2 linked regions of the Paraneptunicella aestuarii genome follow. Each later gene encodes a partner of the first gene's protein in a complex. Links are inferred from orthologs where the notes say so. Each region holds a gene or a part of one and is shown on either strand. Other genes may lie near its edges.

Region 1 (7,645 bases):
CTACGTTGTTGGCATTACCGTTTAATTGATGGATAGTCTTTACTGAGTTTTCGATAGAAGCACGAATACTTTCAGTTTGATCCTTTACTGCAAGGAATTGACTTTTGGTTCGTTGAGCTGCTGAATCCAAGCCTGTGCGGAGCCCTTCAACTTCTTGTGAAGCCTCCTTAACACTGTGTAATTGCGCTTTTAATCGTTCGATTAACAATTGCATCTGTTGCAATACACTGGTTGCGTTATCACTAAACTCAGCCTGTTTTTCCACCAGAATAGCCTTGGCTTCCTTAACCTCGCTGGAGACCCCCATGACTTTACTGACGGTGCTGTCCAGACTGTCGATAAAGCTATTTATCCAGCGCCCTAATTCGGTGATTTCATCATTGGATTTGCTTCCAATATCCAAACGTTGTTTGAGATTACCGCCACCTTCTGCAATGCCTCGGATGACATCGGTCATTCTGTGCAGCCGACGTGAAACCCGAGATAGCCCTCGTTTGCTGTAAACGATAGCTGATGTGATAACAACGGCTGTTGTGGCTATACCAGACCAAAGCCAATTCCATTCTAATAATGAATAGCATAGCGGTGCAGTTATCACTGCCAGAAGATTGAAAAACAGGTACTGACGCATCAGGTCGTAGCTCAATGAGCGACCACGATAGACTTCTTCCAAATCTCCTTCGCACATCATTCCCCAACGATCCCTGGAGCCTGGGAGTGTGAAAGTTACTCCCTTACCGATAACTGGTATATGACGATAGTCAGAATACGCTGGGTAGGTAACAAATAGATTTTGACCGTTGCTGATGGTTTCCCTGACCCCCGGATGAAGTTCCCCCGTTGCGGGATCCGTAAAGCGGAGCTCCAGCTCGGTATGGTCTCGCACACTAACTATACCCCAATCGGTTCTAACCCCGTCTTTCAGATTGTCTCCCAGAGAGAATGTGCGATCTTCAAATCGTGAACGTGAGAGTGCTGTACCTTGCTGTATGCTCGGATCAAATTTCGAATCCACCATAAACAGATAGTTATCACCGGAATCCTGATAGATGTGTCCAGCCTCACGCTGAATGAGATCGCCGATAACATCATTGGGAACTCTGGCACAAAGACAGATTGACGAACCACTAGGTGCGGTTAATGGCAGGTAGAACATCAATGTCACGGCATCATGAAATTTGGAAGACGTTGGGCCGAGGTCTTTTGTCACTTGATCGATATAGGGGCCATGAAGGAATTGTGAGATAAAACCTTCTTCTACGGCTTTGGGATTGAGATCCTTTGAGCCGATGCGCTTTGGGTATGTTGACGTAATAACAATTCCCTCTTGATCAATAATAAACAGCTCGGATATATCGGAACTTTGCTTAAACTTTGATTGCAGAGTGGAGCTTTCGATTTCTCCATTGGGGCTGAACTGGAATTCATCCGCGACACTTTCCAGAAATTGCCATTGACTCGAGGCCCAATCTTGCAGGAGATCCTGACGAGTGGCTGCAATACCTTCAAAGGTTCGTTCTACAAAAGGATAGCGATGCTTATTGAGGAAGCATGACCAGCCTAGTGAGAACTTACCATTTGAACCAAACCATGGAAGCCAGGTTTTCTCTTGGGCGCTGAGTGACATATTTGTGCTCTTGATCATTTAATACCTCATTACAAGATTCACTTGGGAAGTCGAAGCGCCTTATCAGGTGCGTGTTGGGATACCTATCAGGAAATGTGCCAAAGATAATTTATTAGCCGTACTTATACGATTTTGAATAAAAATTTACTATTTTTTAATGGCATTTCGGTCTTTTTAACGATGAAGTTGAATTTAATTTTGATGGAAATGTGAACGATATTTTTTAGGCGTGCAATATTTTGGTGCTTACTTACGATCGCGCATCAATATTGTGCAATTAGGCGATGTGAGGAGAAAAGTCGCATTATTATCGAAGGTTGGTGAGTATAGGTTTTGGCTATCTGCTTTAATCATGCCTATTAGTGGTGCAATTGGTGTTAAGTGACTAATGGTGAAAGAAGAACCGCAAAAGCCTATTCCCATTGTTTTAGCAGAATCTGCGTTCACAGATATAATGCCGGCTTGCAATTGGATTTGTTCAGAGCAAACCGACACACTTTTGAGTTCTAGGTTATTGCTAACAGCCGTTGTTATTCGCTTACACGCTTAATATTCGCGCCAAGATTTCCTAATTTAGCTTCGATCTTTTCATAGCCTCGATCCAGATGATAAATGCGATCAATCAGGGTTTCGCATTCTTCTGCTACTAATGCAGCAATGATCAAGCTGGCAGACGCTCTAAGGTCGGTCGCCATAACGGGGGCGCCCTTCAACAGCGAGTCGCCCTTTGTGATGGCACTATTACCTCGCAGCTCAATATCTGCACCCATTCGGCGCAATTCAGGAACATGCATAAAACGGTTTTCAAAGATAGATTCTGTGACGGTGGCAGTACCTGAAGCGATAGCGTTAAGAGCAACGAATTGTGCTTGCATATCGGTTGGGAAACCCGGATGAGGGGCGGTATTTATGTTAACGGCTTTAGGCTGTTGACCGTGCATGTTTAGCTCGATCCAGTCTTCCCCTGTTGTGATTTCAGCGCCAGCTTGTTCCAGTTTATTCAATACTGCATCAAGCGTATCTGGTGCAGCATGAATGCATTTAACATGTCCTTTTGTTGCTGCGGCAGCAACAAGGAAAGTACCTGTTTCAATACGATCGGGTAATACGTGGTACTGGCAGCCGTGCAAGTTGTCTACGCCTTCAATTGTAACTTTAGGTGAGCCAGCGCCGCTGATTTTTGCGCCCATGGCATTCAGGCACTCAGCTAAATCGACAATCTCAGGTTCGCGTGCTGCATTTTCAATAACCGTTTGTCCGTCAGCCAGAGTCGCTGCCATCATTAAATTTTCAGTTGCGCCAACACTGACCATATCCATAAAAATATTGCAGCCTTTTAGTCGGTCTTTGACTTTGGCTTTAATGTAGCCACCTTCTACTTCTATCTCGGCGCCCATTTTCTCCAAACCTGCGAGGTGTAGGTTTACTGGTCTCGCACCGATTGCACAGCCTCCGGGAAGTGACACTGTGGCCTGACCATATTTGGCAAGCAAAGGGCCGAGCACCAATACGGATGCCCGCATGGTTTTCACCAGCTCATAAGAGGCGGTTTGGTTGTTAACGGTTTCTGCATTGATGAACACGCTTCCGTCATCCTGACGTTCAGCATGAGCTCCCAGTTGTTTCAGAAGAGCAAGGCTGGTGTTTACATCTCTTAAATCCGGAACATTGGTAAAGGTGCACGATTTGTCTGTTAACAGGCTTGCCAGCAGGATTGGAAGGGCCGCATTTTTAGCGCCGGAAATAGTGACTTCACCTTTTAGTGATACGCCACCATGAATAAGAAGCTTGTCCATTTACAGACCTTATTGAATAGAATTAATGTCGTCAGGAATTAAAAACATAATGCCATAATTACGGCTGTAGTTTCAGCAGTGTTACGTATATATAAGTTTAATGCGGGATAGAATCAGGTATCGGTCTTGTGTTTTTTAGATTCGATACTCTGTTTCTATGCAATTATGATTACGCGTCAGGCAAGATTAATTTTTTGTCACGTTGCCACTCTTCATCAGTAAAAGTACGAATTGAAACGGCGTGCAGTGTGCCATCTGCAATATGTGCATTGAGCGGAGCATAAATAGCTTGTTGCTTTTTCACTCGGCTCATTCCATCAAACATATTGCCAACAGCAATTACCTGAAAATGAGAGCCGTCACCTGTCACGTGTACTTCAGATAAATTGAGGTTTTGTTCAAGAATGGATTTAATTTCTTCTGGTTGCATGATGCTTAAACTGAAAAGTAAAACTGTGCCTATTGTAGCCCTAATATTCCATCTACGTCGCTTATTTTTGCCAATTTATAGATACTATCGGGGACATTTTTTAAGGTCATGGTGATTTGCTTTTTATTGCAATAAATACAGCCATTGACCAAACAAGCGACTCCAGCGGTATCTATATTCTCTACTGAAAATAAATCAAGAGTAATGCACTTACTCTTGATTGATTTGATTGTGCTTTCCAATTGTTTCCACAATGCAGGAACTGTCTCGTTATCCAATGAGCCTTGAATGGCATATTCATTCTGCGAGACAGTAACAAGGGAAGCTACATTCATTAGGCTTGTTCCTGAATGTCGTTCAAAACGATGGGGCGTTTATTTTTTTCTTCCATCATCTCGATAACTTTATCCAGTCCGTCCTGACGCAAGATAGATTCCAATTCACTACGTTTGCTGGAAACCATGCTGATCCCTTCTGCAATCATATCGTAAGCTTTCCACTCTTTAGTTTTAGGATTCTTACGCACTTTGAATGCAATTTTGATATCTGGGCGACCTTCCTCTTTTACCAAAGCTCTAACTGTTACGTCTTTGCGTTTGTCGTAGTCCTTCTCTGGCTCAAACTCGACGGTTTGATTGTCATATTGTCCTAATGCGATTGCATAGGTAGCGATCAGATATTTTCTGAAAACCTGAAAGTAATCGGGGATTCTCTCTGGAGGTACAGAACGATAGTGTTTACCTAATACCTTAAGGGCGGCAAATTGATAATCAATGTAAGGCAGCAGCTCTTGCTCTACAATCTCTTTCAGATGATCTGGATTTTTCTGAATTTGAGGCTGTTCATCCTTGATACGTTTAAATGTTTTACCTGCAACGACCTCCAGCAATGAATATGGGTTATCTTCCTCTTCTTCAGCGAAGGCACCAACACTGAATAGTAAAGATAACAACATGAGTAACGTTGATATTTTTAACATGGAGTGAAAGTTAGTTGTTTGCATTTGCAAGTTTATCCTTATGACTTTAATCATTCTTTTGACTAAATAAAAACTGACCAATCAGGTCTTCCAATACTAAAGCTGACTTGGTATCAGAGATATAATCACCGGGTTCCAATACTTCGATTCCTTCAAATGAAAACCCTGGTTGAAATCCGATATATTGCTCACCGAGCAAGCCTGATGTCAGTATCGAAACTGAGCTGGTATCAGGAAATCCTTCATATTCTTTGCTTATCACCAGCTCTACCACTGGCGTAAAATCTTCAGAATCCAGTTCAATATTGCCCACTCGACCAATAACAACACCACCTACCTTGATCGCTGAGCGGGTTTTAAGTCCGCCGATGTTGTCGAATTTGGCGAATAAGCTATAGGTTTCCCCATTACCACTCATTCCCTGATCTGCAACCTTCAAGGCCATCATTAGTAACGACGCAATAGCCAAAGTGACAAAGAGCCCGACTCCAATTTCAATTTTTCTTGATGTCACGTTATTCTCCTACTATTCCGTACCAAACATTAATGCTGTCAAAACAAAGTCCAAAGCTAAAACTGCCAAGGATGAATGCACCACGGTTTGCGTTGTAGCAGCACTGATTCCTTCTGATGTAGGAATGGAATCGTATCCTCTAAACACTGCAATCCAGGTGACGACAAAGGCGAAAACCAAACTCTTAATGATGCCATTTACAACATCGTCTCTAAAATCTACCGACGACTGCATAATCGACCAGTAACTGCCTGAATCGACACCTAGCCAATCAACGCCAACCAAGTGCCCGCCCAAAATACCAATAGCGCTAAAAATTACCGCCAGCATTGGCATCGAAATAACGCCAGCCCAGAAACGTGGAGCGATAACTCTGCGTAAAGGGTCTACTGCCATCATTTCCAAACTGCTCAGTTGTTCCGTTGCTTTCATTAAGCCGATTTCTGCGGTTAAGGCAGAACCCGCTCTACCGGCAAACAATAAGGCGGTTACTACTGGCCCTAACTCTCTGAGTAGTGACAGAGCAACCATTGGCCCCAAGCTTTCTTCAGCACCGTAATCTACTAGTACAGTATAGCCCTGGAGCGCCATAACCATGCCGATAAACAAGCCGGATACACCAATAATGAGTAAGGACTGAACGCCTACAATGTAAATCTGCTTAATTGTCAGTGGTGTATTCTTTATCAATTGAGGGCGAGCAAAAATAGCGCCCATCAATACGAAAAAGGCACGCCCCATTGTGGCGAAGGATTCAATGGTTTGGCGACCTGTTCGAGCAAAGAATTCCATCACAATGTTTCTCCTAATACGCTGGCGAAATCCTTGGCTGGATAATGAAATGGTACTGGGCCATCTGCTTCACCACGCAAGAATTGTTGTACTAGCGGAGAATCCGATTGTTCGATTTCTTCGGTAGTTCCTTCACCAATAATGCGTTTATCAGCTAACACGTAAACATAGTCAGCGATGGTCATTACTTCGGTGACATCGTGAGTCACGACTATGCTGGTCAGGTTCAGGGCATCGTTGAGTTCTTTAATTAACTTCACCAATACGCCCATTGAGATAGGATCCTGGCCGGCAAAGGGTTCGTCATACATAATTAATTCTGGATCCAGTGCGATCGCCCTTGCCAGCGCCGCACGTCTTGCCATCCCGCCAGATAGCTCACTTGGCATTAAACTCGCTGCACCTCGTAATCCCACAGCTTGTAACTTCATTAATACGGTGGTCTTAATCAGTTCTTCCGATAATTTCGTATGCTCACGAAGAGGGAAGGCGACATTATCAAATACCGACATATCCGTAAATAAAGCACCACTTTGAAATAACATGCTCATATCACGACGAGCTTTGAATAGCTGATTGCGGCTCATTTGAGCTAAGGAGTTGCCTTTAAAACGAATGTCGCCACTATCGGGTATCAACTGCCCACCAATCAACTTCAGCAAGGTTGTTTTACCTATCCCGCTGGGTCCCATTATCGCCGTTGTTTTGCCTTTTTGAATGCGCACGGAAACGTTGTCGTAGATTACGCGTGACCCACGACTGAAACACATATTGTCAATTTCAACGAGATTATCCATGCAAGTATTCGTTCCTGATCGTCAGTGAGGCAAAAACGTATAAGAAAGACGTTTGAGGTGCCACGTTAAGTATGGGTATTTTACGGTTTTTCAAGTCGGGAAAACAAAGTCAAAAAGTAACAACGTATTAGTTAAAAAATCGAATGATTTTAGAGGAGTTCCGGCAGTTAAATTTGAACATAAAAGGCCAATATGCATTGGCCAGGATTAAAACCTGACCGGGACACCCAAATTTCACAGTATGTTACATCAGTTCGGGAACCCTGTTTGTATAAAATTGTCAATTTATGGGTAGAAACACGGCAGATTGAAATAATTCAGTCATAGTTAATAGGCAAGAGGCTTACAATTTGCGACAATCGCGCCTGAAAAAATAATCACCAGTTAACTCAATAGATAACATGCTCGTAGAAATCGTTGTTTTTATCCTTGGCCTCATCGCGTTAAGTTGGGGAGCTGACAGATTCGTTTACGGCGCCTCTGCGCTGGCAAAAAATATTGGAATATCGCCAATGGTCATTGGTATGACTATTGTTGCAATGGGATCTTCTGCCCCGGAAATTATGGTAGCTGCGACGGCTTCCTACAGTGGTTCTCCGGATACTGCCGTCGGTAATGCCATCGGCTCAAATATTACCAATATCATGTTGGTGCTTGCTCTTACCGCAATGTTAAAACCTATTATGGTTCGTTCTGGAACCATTAAACGA
Region 2 (10,283 bases), 440 kb from region 1 along the record:
TTCTAACTGCCAGCTATCCTGTTTTGCCAGCAGTCGCAATGATATCAACTGGCCTTCTTTAAATTGCGCTGAAGCATTAGGGACATTCAAAGTAAGCGTTTTACCGCTCACTTGTAGCATTAATTGGTCGCCTGCCACTTTTAATACTTTGGCTTCGATAACACCGGGCGTGTAGTTTGCAAGTACGCTAGGGCTGTTGGCGATAACATTCAGCAATTGCTTCCCTTGGGTAGGGCTTAATTGCAATGATTGGGTTGTATTGCCTGGTTTGACCAATTCCAAAAAGGTTTGTGTACTTTGCTGCGATATATTCAGTTTGACCTGCTGGGTTTGTTGCAGGCTTCTATCGTTTTGCGGGAGACGTGGCAGGCTAATGGCTTGTCCGTTTAATACTAATTGAGCGCCGCCATTGGCAGTGGGTTGCAGTTGTGCCAGTTGCCCTTGAAGCTTGGATAGCGCTACATCACCAAGTTGCTGAGAACTATTGGTGATCGTCTGAGTCGCTGTTTGTGTATTCAGGATCTGCGCCATAGTTAGTTTATCGGGTCATTTTGCCTGGAGCTTAAGCTTAAATTGTAGATTCTATGCAACCATTTAATTCAAATAAGAGTATGGCATTAAACCCTATTGGTCACTATTGAAAATCTGGCGATAAAAAACAGCACGCCACCATGTGCTGTGATATTATGCGCGGGTTTTTTGCATCCTTGGTGGAAAATTGTCCCGATTACACGCTCAGGGGTTATCTTGTATCAAAAGAGATCGACTCCTTTTTGACAATCTGGATTTGCTCGTAGAACCCGGGCAAATGCTCGTCGTTACTGGGCCTAATGGCGCAGGGAAAACCAGTTTGTTGCGTATATTGTCCGGTTTGGCAAGCCCGGAAGAAGGCACTGTTTTCTGGTCTGAACAAAATATCTATGAAGACAACACTCAGTATGCGTCAGATCTGATTTATATCGGTCACAAGTTGGGGTTCAGCGCTAACCTCTCTGCTTTGGAAAATCTGCAATTCTGGCTACAACAACGCCAAATTCACCGTTCAGTTGATGACATCCTCGAAGTCCTTGATGATCTTGCCTTGATCGGTATGGAAGATGTGCTTGTGCGCCAAATGTCGGCAGGACAACAGCGCCGTGTGGCATTAGCCAAGTTATGGCTCGCTCCTGCTGCCTTGTGGATTCTGGACGAACCGCTTACCGCTTTGGATAAGGTAGGTGTTCAGATGTTGCAGCAAAAAATGGCTGAGCAGGTGCTGGCTGGTGGTTCCATTATCACCACTTCCCATCAGGACTTTTCAGTTGAAATCAATATCAACATTTTAGCGTTGGAGGCGAGTTGGTAATGCAAGTCTTCTGGGCTATGTTTAAGCGTGATTGGGTGTTGGCTTTTCGTCAAAATGCGGAGTTTTTGCAGCCGGTTTTGTTTTGTTTATTAGTCGTGACCATGTTTCCGTTAGGGATCGGCCCTTCACCGCAAACACTACAAAAAGTGGGGCCGGGGATTATCTGGGTAGCTGCGCTTTTAGCCTCATTATTAGCGTTGGAGAAACTGTTTAAGCAGGACTTTCTCGATGGCTCACTGGAGCAGCTCATTCTTACCCCTTATCCGCTGCCATTACTGGCTTTAGCCAAGATTACTGTGCATTGGGTTGTGAGCGCATTACCACTTTTGTTGTTGTCGCCCATATTGGCTTTGTTTTTGAACTTGACCTGGGATATGTACTGGGCGCTCTTGTTTACCTTATTACTGGGAACTCCTTTAATGAGCCTGATTGGTGCTATTGCGGTGGCACTCACTGCCGGGTTGAATAAGGGAGGCACTTTACTCGGCCTACTTTTGCTCCCGGTTTACATTCCGTTACTTATTTTTGCTACTGCAACGGTGGAAAGTGCCAGCTTGAATCTACCTTATTTGGCTCAATTAGCTATCATTGCCGCCATGCTTTTGCTGGCACTTGCTCTAGCACCATTTGCCGTAGCTCATGCAATTAAAGTGAGTCAGAACTAACATGTGGAAGTGGTTACATCCTTACGCTAAAACCGAAGCGACATACCAGTTATGTGGTCGTTTATACCCCTGGTTTCTATTTTTTGCCGTTGCGCTTTTGATTGGTGGCACTTTTTGGGGACTCGTTTTTGCTCCTGCTGATTATCAGCAAGGGGACTCGTTCCGTATCATCTACATTCATGTCCCTACCGCCATGTTGTCTATGAGTACCTATGCGGCAATGGCGATTCTTGGATTTATTGGTTTGGTTTGGCAAATCAGAACCTGTTATATGGGCGTGGCGGCGATTGCTCCGGTTGGGGCCATTATGACCTTTATTGCTTTGTTTACCGGGGCTGCGTGGGGGAAACCCATGTGGGGAACCTGGTGGGTATGGGATGCCCGACTGACATCAGAACTTATTTTGTTGTTTTTGTATCTCGGCATTATTGCCTTGTACGGTGCGTTTGACGACAAAATTCAAGGCGGTAAGGCGGCATCCGTGATGTCGATTGTGGGTGTGGTGAATTTGCCTATCATTCATTATTCCGTGAAATGGTGGAACACCTTGCATCAGGGAGCCACGATTACCAAATTTGAGCAGCCTTCTATTGCGGCTTCAATGCTGTGGCCTTTGCTTATCAATATTCTGGGCTTTGCCCTATTAGTGGCAGCCTTTACCTGTAAACGTTTGCAGAATGAAATTCTCACTCGAGAAATGCGACGCCCTTGGGTCCAGAGCATGTTATTAAAAGAGGAGACTGGTAATGCAGTTTGATTCTTTTAGTGCCTTTCTGGATATGGGCGGATATGGCTTTTATGTCTGGTTGGCTTTTTTCGTCACCCTGGTCAGTTTGGTGGCATTGGTGATTGAAAACAAATGGCGAGCCAGAAAAATTCGCGAGCAAGTATTGAAAGAACATCGCCGCATACAGCGAGTTACTCAAGCAAAAGAGAAAAAAGCTAGAGAGACTAAGGTACGAGAATAGTAAGCGAAACAGAGTTAAAAGCGCGAGCAGTGATGGTTTCCTGATCCAGTTGAGATTGTTACTGGCGCTCAAGTTTTATAGCGGAGAATAATTCAAATCATGCATCCACGACGAAAAAAACGTTTATTTGCTGTCTCAGCCGTTATTGTGATTGTGACTGCTGCTATTGGGCTGATGTTATACGCCCTGAATCAAAACATTGATCTTTTTTATACCCCTTCTGAAATCGTGAACGGCAAAAATGGCGTGAAACCTTCTGTTGGTCAACGCTTGAGAATTGGTGGCATGGTGGTCGAAGGCTCGGTTCAACGTAGCCATGATTCACTGGATGTGGAGTTTGATTTAATTGATGTTGGCCCTCTGGTAAAAGTGACTTATCACGGCATCTTGCCAGACCTGTTCCGTGAAGGTCAGGGTATTGTGGCAACCGGCGTTTTGCAGGAAGGTAATCTTATTGTGGCGGATGAAGTATTGGCTAAGCACGATGAAGAATATATGCCGCCTGAACTTGCCGAAGCAATGAAAGGCATTAAGCACGAGAAACCTTCTCAATATCAGCAATACAATAAGCCAGAAGGCGAGTAGGTACTTACTATGATTGCTGAGTTGGGACATTTCTCATTAGCATTGGCAATGTTAATGTCGATGCTAATGGCGGTATATCCGCTTTGGGGCGCACAAAAAGGTAATGAGAATTTGATGGCGATGGCTAAGCCGTTGGCGTCAGGCATGTTTCTCTTTACCGCTTTTTCTTTTGGTTGTTTAACCTACGCTTTTGTTACCGATGATTTTAGTTTGTCCTATGTGGCTCATACCTCGAATAGCTTGTTACCGATTCAGTATAAGTACACGGCTGTTTGGGGCGGGCATGAAGGCTCTTTCCTGTTCTGGGTGGTCATGTTTTCCGGTTGGACATGCGCTGTTGCCTGGTTTAGCCGCTCGATTCCGTTACATATGGTTGCCAGAGTGCTGGGCATTCTTGGCCTGATTGGTACGGGTTTTTATTTGTTTATCCTGCTCACATCCAACCCCTTTGAGCGTTTATTACCTTTTTATCCCGTTGATGGTCGAGACTTGAATCCCTTATTGCAAGACATTGGCATGATCATTCATCCGCCTATGTTATACATGGGATATGTGGGTTTTTCTGTTACTTTTGCCTTTGCGGTTGCTGCATTGATTTCCGGACAATTGGATTCAGTCTGGGCTCGTTGGGCTCGTCCCTGGGCAATTGCTGCCTGGGCGTCTTTGACCGTCGGTATCGTATTGGGAAGCTGGTGGGCGTATTACGAGCTTGGCTGGGGCGGCTGGTGGTTCTGGGATCCGGTCGAAAATGCCTCTTTTATGCCTTGGTTGGCGGGTACTGCGTTGATGCATTCTCTAGCGGTCACGGAAAAACGTAAACTATTTAAATCATGGACAGTATTGTTAGCGATTTCTGCATTTTCCCTGAGCTTGCTTGGAACCTTCCTGGTGCGTTCCGGGGTGATTATTTCTGTGCATTCCTTTGCCAGTGACCCGGCTCGTGGCTTGTTCATTCTTGGTTTGTTGATTCTGGTTATTGGCGGTTCCTTGCTGTTTTATGGCTTGCGCGCCAGCCAGCTAAAAAGCGTTGGGCGTTACGGGCTGATGTCTCGTGAAGTCATGTTGTTTGGCAACAATGTGTTGTTGAGCGCTGCCACCATGGTGGTGTTGTTAGGAACCTTGTTGCCTTTGGTGCATAAAGAACTGGGCTTGGGTTCCATTTCTATCGGTGAGCCTTTCTTTAATCAGATGTTTACCATTCTGATAGTGCCCTTTGTCTTTTTGCTCGGCATAGGGCCTTTATCTCGTTGGAAAAAGCAGTCGATTGGAGAGTTGAATAAGCAAATGGCGATGACGACCGTCATTGCGGCGTTGGGCGCATTGTTGATTAATTTTGCTTACGACAAACTGGTGATGATCGCATTGTTAGGGACTTTCTTGAGCATTTGGATTGGTGTTATGACAGTGCAGGAAGTGTTGTTGAGAGTGAATAAACAGGGTGTCAGTAAAGCCAGTTTAGCCAGCCTTTCTCGTAGCCACTGGGGAATGGTTCTAGGGCATATGGGCTTTGCCATTAGCTTAATGGGTATCGCTGTTACCAGTCAGTTCAGTCAGGAAATTGAAGTGCGCATGGATGAGGGTGATAAAGTCGAGCTGGTTGGTTATGAGTTTACATTCAAAGGCATTGAATCGTTGAATGGGCCTAACTATTCAGGGCAAGCTGGTATTGTTGAAGTTCACAAAGAGGGCGATTTCATTGCTCGGTTGAAAGCGGAAAAACGTTTTTACACGGTACAACGCTCTACCATGACCGAAGCTGCTATCGATAGCACTCTGTTACGCGATTTATTTGTTGCATTGGGCGATCAACTTAAAGATGGTTCCTGGGCGCTACGTTTATACGTTAAACCTTTAGTGGTGTGGATTTGGTTAGGTGGATTTATTATGGCTGCCGGTGGGTTGTTGAGTATGTCAGACAAGCGTTATCGCTTATCTCGATTTGCTCGTAAGAACGCAGAGCAACTTGATGATAGCGCTTCCCAAAAGAATCAGCCTGCTACGAATGAACCTCAAGGAGCCGCAGGATAATGAAAAAAATACTATTTTTCTTAATCCCTCTCGGAGCCTTTTTATCTATTACTTTGTTTTTGTTAAAAGGGCTCTTTTCCGAAGCGCGCTACGAAGTGTCGATTTCGGTTGATAAGCAAGTACCCGAGTTTGCCTTGCCTGATGTGATGGATCCGCAACAAATCTACACTAAAGAGGTGTTCCTGGGGCAAAAGACCTTGCTCAATGTGTGGGGCGTCTGGTGTGTGACTTGTGCGGTTGAGTTGCCTTATTTGGCTGAGTTACGCAAGCAAGGTATTCGCATTGTTGGCTTGTATTATCAACTCAATAATGACCCGGATTTTGGAGCCAAACCCTTGCCTCAATTGCAATGGGAAATTCGTGAAATGCTCGGCAAATATGGTGACCCTTACCAGTTTAATATCTTTGATGCGCAGCGCAGTTATGGCATGGACTTAGGGGTGACTGGTGCGCCGGAAACCTTTTTGATCGATGAGCAGGGTGTTGTGCGAGTTCACCATGTGGGTGATTTGAATCCACGTGTTTGGCAGGAAAAGTTTGCTGCTTATTATTCTGAAGATAAAGCGTCAGCCCAAGGTGCTGGTCGCTAAAAAACGAATCATAGTGGAAATGTCTGAGTGAAAATAATGCATTGGTTCAGATTGGTCTTTCTTTGGAGCTTTGTCGCTCTAAGCTTTTCTGTGTGGGCGACAACCGATACTCAGTTTCAGTTTGAGGATCCAGGCAAGCAAAAGCTGTTTCTGGAATTGAAAGCCGAGCTGCGTTGCCCTATGTGTCAGAACCAGAACATTGGTGATTCTAATGCCATGATCGCATTGGATTTAAAGCGAAAAGTATTCGAGTTGGTTGAGCAAGGTAAATCCAAGCAAGAGATTATTGATTACATGAAAGCTCGCTATGGCGATTTTGTTCATTATCAACCACCTGTAACACCCATTACCATCTGGTTATGGTTACTGCCGTTACTCTTTGTGTTGATTGCTGCTGCTTTGGTTGTTCGAAGCCGAATGAATGCAACCGACGCGGATTCCGTGGCATCAAACAATGATGTTTCCGGACAAGATGGCGTCGATCAGGACGAGTCTAAAGCTGACGAATTATTGGATAAATACAAGTGACAATATTTTGGGTTGGTGCAGTCGCACTTATTTTTCTCTCTTTAATCGTAATTTTCTGGCCTTGGCTTTTAAAACGAAATCAACACGATCAAGAACAAGAACGTTTGAATGTGTTGTTAGTAAAAGATCGTGTTGCCGAGATAGAACGTGACTTGCAGGAAAGTATCTTGTCTGATGAAGACAAACAAGCTGCTGAGTCAGAGCTGAAGAAAGCGTTAGTGCTGGAAGTTTCTGTTGCCAGTGAAAATAAAGTCCAAGCGACAAAAAACGCTTCAGGGTTTTCTGTTGTTCTGCTGCTTTTTACTTTTATCGCGATTGCTACGGCAGTTGGAAGTTATCTGTATAGTAATGAGATCAGCGATATTCAAAACTGGCAAGATGCACAGGCTCGTTTACCAGAGTTGGGTGAAAGAGTAGTACGTGGTGATGCTTCTTTGACTCAACTCGAATATCAGAATTTTACCTTGGCACTAAGAACCAAGTTGGCTAAAAAAACCGATGATGCTGTGGGTTGGTTGTTGCTCGGACGTCTTTATGCGTCGATGCAAAATGTCGAGCAGGCTATGTCTGCTTTTGAAAAATCCCTGGCTTTGGAACCTGATAGAATTGGTACGCTGATTAGCTACAGCCAGATGTTGATCATGACGAATCAAAAGCCTCAGATCTTAAAAGCCAGGCAGATTTTACAAAGAGCCTTACAGGCTTCGCCGGGCGAGAAAGATGCTATGGGGTTGTTAGCAATTGCTGCTGAGCAAAGTGGCGATAAGGATTTAGCTGTGATGACCTGGCAAGAACTCAGCCTACAAATTGCGCCTGAAGACCCGCTTCAAGAGACGATTAAAACGAAAATTGAACTGTTGCAGCATGGACAAACCGAGCTTATGGTTAAGGTTGATATTGCCCAGAGACTGAAAGATAAATTGCCGAAAGAGGCGATGTTATTTGTGTTTGCCAGAAAAGCGAACTCTGAAATGAAAATGCCTGCCGCTGTTATTCGTCAACCTTTAGGCCAATTCCCGGTGACCGTCACATTAACCGACGGCAATGCCATGATGGCGGGTTTCAATTTGTCAGGATTGCAAGAAGCGCAGGTCGTTGCTCGTATCTCGTTGGATGACAAGGTGGATGTGGGCGAACAAGAGATGCAGGGAGAAGCGGTGATGACGTTGAGTAAGTTTGAGCGCAATCAGGTAAGTATTGTTATTGATCAGGAGCTATCACAATGATTTGGCGTTATGTCTTTATTATCGGCTGTCTGGCATTAACCGGCTGTGCATCATCCAAACATGTGGATGAGCAGGTACAACAGGAACAGAATACTCAGGCAGCTAGTGAGCAAGGTGACTTTGAGCAAGAAGGTTCTGAACAGGCAAGCTCTGAGCAAGAAAATGAAGAACAAATCGCTTCTGCTAATGATCCAAGAGACCCTTTGGAATCGGTTAACCGTTCAATATGGGCGTTTAACTGGGATTTTCTGGATAAAGCCTTGCTTCGTCCGGTTGCTGTTGGCTACCGTGAATATGTGCCGCATTTTATGCGTAAAGGCATCCATAATGCGGCGTTGAATCTGGAAGAGCCTTCCAGCACCATTAATAATTTGCTGCAAGGGCAGTTCGAAGGCACCTTTACCAGTCTTGGACGCTTTGTGATTAACTCCAGCATTGGTTTGCTTGGTACGATTGATGTGGCAAAAGAAATCGGGCTGGAGAGACATCCTGAAGAGTTTGGTGAGGTATTAGCGACCTGGGGTATCGGCACTGGGCCTTATTTAATGTTGCCAGCTATTGGGCCTAATGATATTCGAAGCGGTTCAGGAAAGTTTGTCGATAATGCCTATTTCCCTCTGGCAGACTTAAATATTTATCTTTCTATTGTGCAATCGGCGGTGAAGGCTTTGGAAGCGCGAGCTGATTTGGTTGAGCAGGAAGAGCTTATTAATTCTTCTTTAGACCCTTATTTGTTTGTTAAAGATGTGTACTTCCAGCGTTTACAAAACAAAGTGAATAATGGCGAAGAGCAGAAAAAATCAGAGGAAGAGCAAGATCTTGAGTCTGAGTTTGATGCTTATCTGGAAGGTATCGAATAGTTTTTGAGGGCAATTTATCTGATTGGATATATCAGGAATGAATTGCTCTCATGGTCATTACAGAATTGTCTCTTTCTATTGTTGCTTATCTGGTTTGGCTGCAAGGTACTTTGCACATAACGATAATTGCAAAGGTCTGAGTATTAAAGGATAAGCTGCAATGCCAGCGACGATGATCAAGACGCTAAACCATTGATCATAGTACCAGGCTAATAACAGGAAAGTGGGTGTAATGATCAAAAGCTTGGTGATATTCAACAGCATTTTCTCAGGGCCTGTTAACTGACGATTCGCTTGGTTAATCGCCTCAAGCCTCTCTTGTACACTGCTATTTTCCAGTCCGGGTAATTGCTTTGATGAAAAATAAAACGCCATTATTTACCAGCCTCTAGATAGGATTGTGCATCAATATCAAATCATAGGTAGCACAAGGCCGTGAGGATACCGGGTTCCGAGTATAAGCGCTAGTAAATTGGTTTTTTGACATTGATAACCTTAGCTGAGCAGGAGCATTCAGGAATGGCCTGCAGATACAATTATCTACTTAAAGAGTAGCTAACCCGCTTGTTCTTGTGCTTTTTCCTGTATTTTCAGCTGTTCGGCTTCTTCCTGCTTTTCGACGTAAATAGCATAGTCTCTGGCATTGTCACACAATAGAGTAATGCTCTTCATAAAATCCATCTTGGATTGGTCTTGGCGAGTAATGAGTTCGGAAGCGGTATATGCAAATTGGTTGGCGGCATTTTTGGCTTCACCCTGTGGCATCGCATCAATCAGATCCTGTATGTTTTCTACACGTGCATAGGCATTGTCTATTTCTTTGATGTATTGCTCTGAATGAAGGTTTCTAAATCCTGGTTTTGTATTGAGCTGCACAATCCTTGGGTGTTCAGAGGTATTTAGAATATAAACATTTGGTGCGTTAGCTTCGGTCACTTGATTATAATTTTTAATTTTTGATACCAGACTGACGGGCAAAAATAAGCTTATTAGCATAACGATATTATTTACATGGCTCAGCAGATTCCTGAAACTCCAAAGCCACCATGAATTTTCTTTGTCAACATTAGGAGCCTGCGCACCATTTAAAGGAAAAATGTTTCTATCAATATGTATGAGGAGTGTTATTAGTGTTTCAAACAGCATCAGCCCGATTATCAACCTAATTGGCCAATAAAAAATAAAGCCTTTTCGTTTGGTATTTAAATAGATTGTACTGGCTAATAAAAAAGCAGAAGACGATAAGTAAAGATAATGAACTTTCAGTTTGTCTGGAGCAACTGAAACCCACTGTGAATAAGCAATATGCGATAGGGCAAATACCACTACAGTAATAAAGGCCACGTGGATAATAGGAGTGTGTTCAGGGCGAAGGTAATAGTTATAAAGAGATGCTACGAAAAAACCAATAATCCACACATTGCTAACAACGAATGCAATTGCTAAATCCAACATATTGTACTCAAAACAAAATATGGAGTCAGAAGG

The links.
Region 2: the proteins of mlaC (region 1) and KIH87_RS15700 are in contact, whole or in part, in a cryo-EM structure (PDB 8I8X), measured with the Escherichia coli proteins. The link is inferred for Paraneptunicella aestuarii from one-to-one orthologs.

The regions. Positions count from the first base shown.
Region 1 is NZ_CP074570.1:4,504,503-4,512,147, reverse strand. What follows is about bases 3,011-5,727. They hold mlaC (phospholipid-binding protein MlaC), read right to left. Parts: upstream 4,833-5,727; coding sequence 4,188-4,832; downstream 3,011-4,187. Other genes in these bases: mlaE (lipid asymmetry maintenance ABC transporter permease subunit MlaE), read right to left, coding at 5,359-5,727; mlaD (outer membrane lipid asymmetry maintenance protein MlaD), read right to left, coding at 4,879-5,346; KIH87_RS17575 (STAS domain-containing protein), read right to left, coding at 3,883-4,188; KIH87_RS17580 (BolA family protein), read right to left, coding at 3,593-3,853; murA (UDP-N-acetylglucosamine 1-carboxyvinyltransferase), read right to left, coding at 3,011-3,423. Outside these bases: KIH87_RS17590 (methyl-accepting chemotaxis protein), read right to left, coding at 1-1,627; more of murA, read right to left, coding at 2,158-3,010; more of mlaE, read right to left, coding at 5,728-6,138; KIH87_RS17555 (ATP-binding cassette domain-containing protein), read right to left, coding at 6,138-6,935; KIH87_RS17550 (calcium/sodium antiporter), read left to right, coding at 7,337-7,645. UniProt on the Escherichia coli protein: Involved in a phospholipid transport pathway that maintains lipid asymmetry in the outer membrane by retrograde trafficking of phospholipids from the outer membrane to the inner membrane.
Region 2 is NZ_CP074570.1:4,067,710-4,077,992, reverse strand. What follows is about bases 6,864-9,863. They hold KIH87_RS15700 (MlaA family lipoprotein), read left to right. Parts: upstream 6,864-7,931; coding sequence 7,932-8,795; downstream 8,796-9,863. Other genes in these bases: KIH87_RS15690 (hypothetical protein), read right to left, coding at 9,351-9,863; KIH87_RS15695 (DUF6170 family protein), read right to left, coding at 8,871-9,170; ccmI (c-type cytochrome biogenesis protein CcmI), read left to right, coding at 6,864-7,935. Outside these bases: KIH87_RS15750 (hypothetical protein), read right to left, coding at 1-531; cytochrome c biogenesis heme-transporting ATPase CcmA, read left to right, coding at 719-1,345; heme exporter protein CcmB, read left to right, coding at 1,345-2,010; KIH87_RS15735 (heme ABC transporter permease), read left to right, coding at 2,012-2,767; heme exporter protein CcmD, read left to right, coding at 2,757-2,978; cytochrome c maturation protein CcmE, read left to right, coding at 3,078-3,563; KIH87_RS15720 (heme lyase CcmF/NrfE family subunit), read left to right, coding at 3,573-5,591; KIH87_RS15715 (DsbE family thiol:disulfide interchange protein), read left to right, coding at 5,591-6,181; KIH87_RS15710 (cytochrome c-type biogenesis protein), read left to right, coding at 6,218-6,709; more of ccmI, read left to right, coding at 6,706-6,863; more of KIH87_RS15690, read right to left, coding at 9,864-10,250. UniProt on the Escherichia coli protein: Involved in a phospholipid transport pathway that maintains lipid asymmetry in the outer membrane by retrograde trafficking of phospholipids from the outer membrane to the inner membrane.